Regions from separate parts of the Pseudarthrobacter sp. R1 genome, predicted to be linked through region 2. Evidence: riboswitches for the same ligand, from Rfam matches in the RefSeq annotation. Region 2 holds a riboswitch; each other region holds the start of a gene.
What was found. A riboswitch is a leader RNA that binds a small molecule or an ion and turns the genes downstream of it on or off. The one in region 2 is predicted to bind S-adenosylmethionine.
Positions count from the first base shown of each region.

Region 1: another riboswitch for S-adenosylmethionine. It lies ahead of metX (homoserine O-acetyltransferase MetX); the one in region 2 lies ahead of M8J71_RS14480 (aminotransferase class V-fold PLP-dependent enzyme).
Region 3: another riboswitch for S-adenosylmethionine. It lies ahead of M8J71_RS19755 (cobalamin-independent methionine synthase II family protein); the one in region 2 lies ahead of M8J71_RS14480 (aminotransferase class V-fold PLP-dependent enzyme).

Region 1 is NZ_JAMKFI010000005.1:244,190-246,382, reverse strand. Features, by position in the region: gene metX (homoserine O-acetyltransferase MetX) at 90-1,205, opposite strand; SAM riboswitch class IV at 1,218-1,333, opposite strand; gene M8J71_RS05290 (bifunctional o-acetylhomoserine/o-acetylserine sulfhydrylase) at 1,429-2,193, opposite strand, start outside.
Region 2 is NZ_JAMKFI010000008.1:788,343-790,535, forward strand. Features, by position in the region: gene M8J71_RS14480 (aminotransferase class V-fold PLP-dependent enzyme) at 1-1,005, opposite strand, end outside; SAM riboswitch class IV at 1,042-1,155, opposite strand; gene hisN (histidinol-phosphatase) at 1,847-2,193, opposite strand, start outside.
Region 3 is NZ_JAMKFI010000009.1:521,447-523,639, forward strand. Features, by position in the region: gene M8J71_RS19755 (cobalamin-independent methionine synthase II family protein) at 1-1,004, opposite strand, end outside; SAM riboswitch class I at 1,016-1,122, opposite strand; partial or broken gene M8J71_RS19760 (carboxypeptidase) at 1,210-1,393, shown strand; gene M8J71_RS19765 (adenylosuccinate synthase) at 1,655-2,193, shown strand, end outside.

The DNA.
Region 1 (2,193 bases), on a different contig from region 2:
GTATGGTCTGCCTCTCCGCCCAGCTCAACGGCGAATCATGCAGAGCCCATCTGCATTAATGCACATATTCGGGCTTTCGGGAGGTCGGCCTATGCCAAAAGGTGCTCGCGGAGCTGCGATCCGAGCTGGCCGATCTCGGTGAGGAACCCGTCGTGCCCGATGGGCGCCTCGATGACGTGGACGTCCACCTCCCCGGGAAGCGCCCGCGCCAGCTCCCGCGACTGGGACGGGAAGTAAAGCCGGTCCGAGTCCACAGCGGCGATGAAAAAGCGCGCATTGACGCTGGACAGGGTCTGGGCGAGCGGCCCCCGTCCCCGGCAGATGTCGTGGCTCATGAGCGCCTCGGTGATCGCGATGTAGCTGTTGGCGTCGAAGCGCTGGACCAGCTTGCTGCCCTGATGATCCAGGTAGCTCTCCACCTGGTAGCGCCCGCGGGCTGCCAGCTGCTCGCCCCGAAGCGGCGACTCGGGGGCCTGCGGCGCGCGCCCGAACCGTCCGTCCAGTTCCACCGGGGAGCGGTACGTGATGTGCGCGATGCGCCGGGCAAGGGCCAGGCCTTCCTCGGGGGCGGGTCCGTTGTAGTAGTCACCGCCGTTGAAGTTGGCGTCCTGCCGGATGGCGAGGGTCTGTGCCTGGGCAAAGGCGATCTGCTCGGCAGTACTCGCGGCGCCCACGGCAATCACAGCACAACGCCGCACCCGCTCCGGGTACATAACAGCCCATTCCAGCGCCCGCGCCCCTCCCATCGATCCGCCCAGCACGGCAAACCAGCTCTCGATCCCCAACTGGCCGGCCAGGCGGGCCTCCGCCACAGTGCTGTCCCGCAGGGTCACCAGCGGAAAACGCGAGCCCCAGGGCGCTCCGTCCGGAGCAAGCGACGACGGGCCGGTGGACCCATAGCAGCCGCCCACGATGTTGATGGACACTACGAAGAAACGGTTGGTATCCACCGGCGCACCCGGCCCGGCGAGTTGTTCCCACCAGCCGGGTTCTTCGGTATCGCCCCGGGTTACGTGGGTGCTGCCGGTAAGGGCGTGTTCGATGAGGACGGCGTTGCTGCCGTCCTCGTTCAGGGTGCCCCAGGTTTCGTAGGCCAGGGTGACGTCCGGCAGGTATCCGCCGGCTTCCAGCTTCAGTCCTCCGATGGAGGCGTAGCGGACAATCCCGTGTTCGGGGACGGTGGTACGGGTGACGGTAACCGTCATGGCAAGACCTCTTCTACGCGCTTGCCCGCCGTCGAATGACCGGCAGGCCAGGTCTTCACCCGGGGCACCCCACCGCGGAAGGAGGGTTGCCGGCCAGCAAGCCGGGGCTGTCACTGGCACTCATGACCTGGTTCGAGTGTACGAAACAGGCCCTGCCTGCCGCCAAGAGTGTGACTGGTTGTGACTTCCCCGGCCCGCCGCCGCGCTGGTGCCCTGGGTACGGTTAGGCGCCGGTGGCCTCCTTGGCCGCCCGGAAGCCGGCCTCGAGGTCAGCCAGGATGTCATCGATGTGCTCGATCCCCACGGACAGCCGCACCAGGCCGGGGTTTACGCCGGCAACCACCTGCTGCTCCGGTGAGAGCTGGCTGTGGGTGGTCGACGCTGGGTGGATCACCAGGGAACGGACGTCACCGATGTTTGCCACGTGGGAGTGCAGCTCCAGCGCGTCCACAAAGCGCTTGCCCGCCTCCGCGCCGCCGGCGAGGTTGAACGACACAATGGCGCCGGTGCCCTTGGGGCCGTACTTGCGTCCGCGCTCGTACCAGGGGCTGGACGGCAGCCCGGCGTAGGCGACGGATTCGACGTCGTCACGCGCTTCCAGCCATCGGGCAACTTCCAGGGCATTGGCCACGTGCCGTTCCACCCTCAGGCTCAGCGTCTCCAGTCCCTGGGCGATAAGGAAGGCGTTGAAGGGCGACACTGCCGAGCCAAGGTCGCGCAGCAGCTGCACCCGGGCCTTCAGGATGTAGGACAGGTTGGCACCCAGGGCACCTTCGGCGCCAAGGTCCCGGGCGTAAACCAGCCCGTTGTAGGTGGGGTCCGGGGTGTTGAAGCCGGGGAATTTGGCGGGGTCCTTGGCGAAGTCGAACTTTCCTGAGTCCACGATCACGCCCGCAATGGCAGAACCATGGCCGCCCAGGTATTTGGTGGCCGAGTGCACCACGACGTCCGCACCCCATTCCAGCGGGCGGATCAGGTACGGGGTGGA
Region 2 (2,193 bases):
GAAGGATCGGATGGCCGATTCGTGGGCGTGCCACTGCTCCTGGTCCAGGCCGGCGATCACCTGTGTGGCGCGGGCCAGCGTAGCTGCGCCAAGGACGTTCGGCGAGCCGGCCTCATGGCGGGCAGGGCCGGTGGCCCAGCTGACGCCGTCGAGCCTGGCTTCCTTGACGGCGCCGCCGCCTGCGAGGTGGGGCGTTCCGGCGTCGAGCCAGTCGGCGCGTCCCACCAGTACACCGGTACCAAACGGCGCGTAAAGCTTGTGGCCGGAGAAGGCGAGGTAGTCGACGCCGTCCGCGGCGATGTTCACGCGGCGGTGCGGCGCAAGCTGGGCCGCGTCAACCACAATCCGTGCGCCGTGTTCGTGGGCGAGCGCGGCGAGGGCCCGGATGGGAAGAATCTCACCGGTGACGTTGGAGGCGCCGGTGACGGCGAGCAGGCTCACGCCGCCCTGCTCCAGCTCGTCGCGCACGGACTCGATGGTCCCGGCGATGGTGTCAGCGGCAACGATGCTCCGGTGGGGGACACCCTGCCACGGCAGCAGGTTCGCGTGGTGTTCGATGTCCAGGTATAGGACGTCGCCGTCCGGACGTCCGTCCGTCGCGGGCAGGCAGCCCGCCAGCAGGTTGAGGGAATCGGTGGTGTTGCGGGTGAATATCACCGAGTCGTCAGGGCGGCCGCCCACAAAGTCCCGGACAATGCTGCGGGCGTTCTCGTAGACGGACGTGCTGATCTGGGACGCGTAGCCGGCGCCGCGGTGGACGCTCGCGTAGAAGGGCAGGATCTCGTTGAGGTAGGCCGAGACCACGGAGAGGGCTGGAGCCGAGGCACCATAGTCGAGGTTTGCGTACCGGACGTGGCCGCCGGAGATCAGGGGCGCCTGGATTTCCGCGCCTGTGACGGCAGCAAGGGGACGGCCGGCAACAGTACGGCGGGCATCAAAAAGGGCAGCAGCTTCAGCCTGGATGGGCTGGGCGGCGGCGTTGGGGGAGACGGTGGCAGTTGTCACAGAGACCTCACTTCGAAAAGGACTCCCTGCTCCGGGAATCCGCGCTTGCCGCATCCGTTCCGGACCGGCCTGGTCGTCACCCGGGGCACCCCACCGCGGTTGGAGGGTTGCCGGCCAGCAAACCGGGGTTTCGCGCTGGCACTCGTGACCTGGTTAAGAGCGTAGGACATGGGGCAGGAAGGTTCGAAGCCGGCACAAATGTTAAGCACTTTGTTACGCCTGCTGAAAAGTGCTGCTTTGGCCGAAGAAACGACGGCGGGCGCCCCCCTTTTGGGGGGGCCCCCCCCCGTTCTTTTGTGTAGGGGCCTCGAGGAAGGCGGGCCGGGCGGGGGGTGGGCCGCGGGGGACCCCCGGGGGGCGGAAGGGGGTGGGGGGGGGGGGGGTGGGCGCCGACGGGCCCGCCCCGCCCTCGCCTCCTTTTATAACCCCCGAGCCCCCAGACCACGCACGGAACTGTCGTGCGGGATGTGGGAGTCGATGGGCGTGCCGACGCGCTCGTAGTAGGCCTCGGCGCCGCCGGGCGTCATCCAGTTGAGGAAGCGCGTGTAGTGGCTGGCCATGCGGTAGGCGTGGGGCGTGTTGGGCGGGGGGACCCCGGAGTCACCGGGGGGGAGGGTACGGCGTTGCCGGGGGGGGGGTGCGGGCGGCGAGCACCCAGCGGGTTGCCGCGGGACCCCGTGTCGTGGTGGTAAGCGGGGACAGGGGGGCGGAGAGTGCGAAAGCGCAGACAAATTGTTTCTGCTTTTTGTCACCCTTTAAAAAAGCTTGCGTTGGGCCGAAAAACGCGGGGGGGGGCTCCTTTTTGGGGGGCCCCCCGCCGCTGATTCTTCGGTGAAGGACCCTAGGGAAGGTCGTCCAGGTCGGGGTTCAGCCTGCGGAGCACCTCGGAGTGCAGGATGGAGTTGGTGGCCAGTGCGTTGCCGCCGAACGGCCCGTCCTCTCCTTCGAGGGAGGTGAAGCGGCCACCCGCTTCAACGACGATCGGCACGAGTGCCGCCATGTCGTAAAGGTTGAGCTCGGGTTCGCAGGCGATGTCCACGGCGCCTTCAGCCACCATGCAGTAGGACCAGAAATCGCCGAAAGCCCGGGTCCGCCACACGTCCTCGGTGAGGCCCAGGAAGTTGTCCAGGTTCCCGCGTTCCTTCCACCCGCCCAGGCTGGAATAGGACAGCGAAGCGTCCGAAAGGT
Region 3 (2,193 bases), on a different contig from region 2:
ATGCCCGGGATGATGACCTTGCCCTCGGGGAGCTTAGTGTCCTCCCAGACCCGCCACTCGTGCTCGTGGCGGACGTTGGCAGCCTCGAAGGAGTAGCCGCCGGCGTTGATCTGCAGCATCGTGTCCACCAGGTCCGCAAGGGGGAGGTCCGTGGTGTGCGGGCCGTGCCAGGAGCCCCAGCAGAGGTGGAACCGGACCTGCTCCTCGGGAAGGCCGCGGAGGGCGTAGTTCAGGGCTTCCACGCGGATCTGCGTGAACTTCAGGTAGTCGGCCACACTCGGCTCGGGGCTGATCTGGTCCCAGTTCTCGGCGATGGAGGGATCGTCGATCTGGAGGATCAGGCCGGCGTCGATGATGGCCTTGTACTCTTCACGGAGCGCATCGGCGCAGGCGTAGATGTATTCCTCCTCCGTGGCGTAGTACTCATTGGTGATACGTGAGGCGCTGCCGGGGGAGAGTGCCGCAACAAACCCTTCCTTCAGTCCGGCGGCGGCCAGGCCTGCCTTCAGGTTTGCGACGTCGGAGGCGACGGCGTCCTGGCCGGTGTAGACGAGCGGTCCAGTGACCTTGGGGAACGGCTTGGGGCCACCGGTGAAGATGCCGCTGGTGGGATCGTTGTAGGCCTCTGCAAAGTCGGTGCGGTCGCGGCGGTGGATGAAGCCGGTGAGCTGGACGTTGCCAGGGGTGGATTCTTTCGGTTCAACCGCCCACTTGGCGTCGTTGTCCAGTTCCAGCCCGCCCATGCGCGCGAACGAGTAGGACCACCATGCGCCATAGTCCACAGCGGCGGACATCGCGTGCCCGTATTCGCCGTCGTTGGGAATGTCGATGCCCAGGCTTTGCTGGCGCTGGACCAGGTCCACCACGGAGGCGGCAAGGAGTTCGTTGTAGCCGTCAACATCGGCAGGGTTCTCTTCGCGGGCGGCGTTGGCTGCGATCAGTTCAGGGGTGCGCGGCAACGATCCGGCGTGGGTGGCGCGGATGTGGTCTGTGTTCAGGGACATGCTGGATTTCCTTTCCATCGGTCCTGGCAGTAGCACCTTCGCAGGCAGGACGTACCTGCACTATGTGGGGTTGCTGCGGCGTCATCGATCCAGGTCTCTCGGCCGCTCCGGATGGGTACTCTCACTTAAATGCACCGGTACGCCCGGGAGCAAATCCGCTGTCGGATTATGTCGGCGGGGAAACGAGGGGCGGAGCTTTCAAACGTACCTGGACGGCTACGCCCTGGGGCTCCGGAGCAACGGATAATTGATCAAGCAGACGGTCACCACCCTTACCGCAACCGCCCGCAGCAATCGCTGACGGATCAATTGCCGACGCCGACACCTCCTTCTGGGACAGCCTCGCCACCCAGACCTCCCGCCCGGGCGAGGAAGCTGACGACGAGTAGCATCACCGCTGACAGTCCGCCGCGGTCCTTTGCCGCGCAGGAGTCCTTTACCCTGCAAGAAGGACCGCGGCGGCCCAACGAGTGGACAAAGTCGCTCATCGGCTAAACTTGGGTGGTAAGAGCCCCGGAACTCTTGCGTCGCTGTGCCGCCCGCGGACCAGCGAAGGCCGGTCCATTCGGGGCATTCTCATGAACGGCGCTGCACCAGGCCGCCACGTTGTGGCATGGCACGGGCAGCCCGAACGAATGGGGGAGGATCCCATGCCAGCAATTGTGATCGTAGGAGCCCAGTGGGGCGACGAAGGAAAAGGCAAGGCGACCGACCTGCTGGGCGGCCGCGTTGACTACGTCGTCAAACCCAACGGCGGAAACAACGCCGGGCACACCGTCGTCGTAGGCGGTGAAAAATACGAACTCAAGCTGCTTCCGGCAGGCATCCTCAGCCCCAACGCGGTACCCATCATCGGCAACGGCTGCGTTGTTAACCTCGAGGCACTCTTCCAGGAAATCGAAGGCCTCCAGGCCCGCGGCGCCGACACTTCAAAGCTTCGCGTCTCCGCGAACGCACACCTTGTTGCTCCCTACCACCAGGTGCTGGACAAGGTGACGGAGCGCTTCCTCGGCAGCCGCGCCATCGGGACCACGGGCCGCGGCATCGGCCCCGCCTACATGGACAAGGTGGCCCGCCTGGGCATCCGGGTCCAGGACGTGTTTGACGAGTCAATCCTCCGCCAGAAGGTGGAAGGTTCGCTGCGCCAGAAGAATGAACTCCTGGTCAAGGTCTACAACCGCCGTGGCGT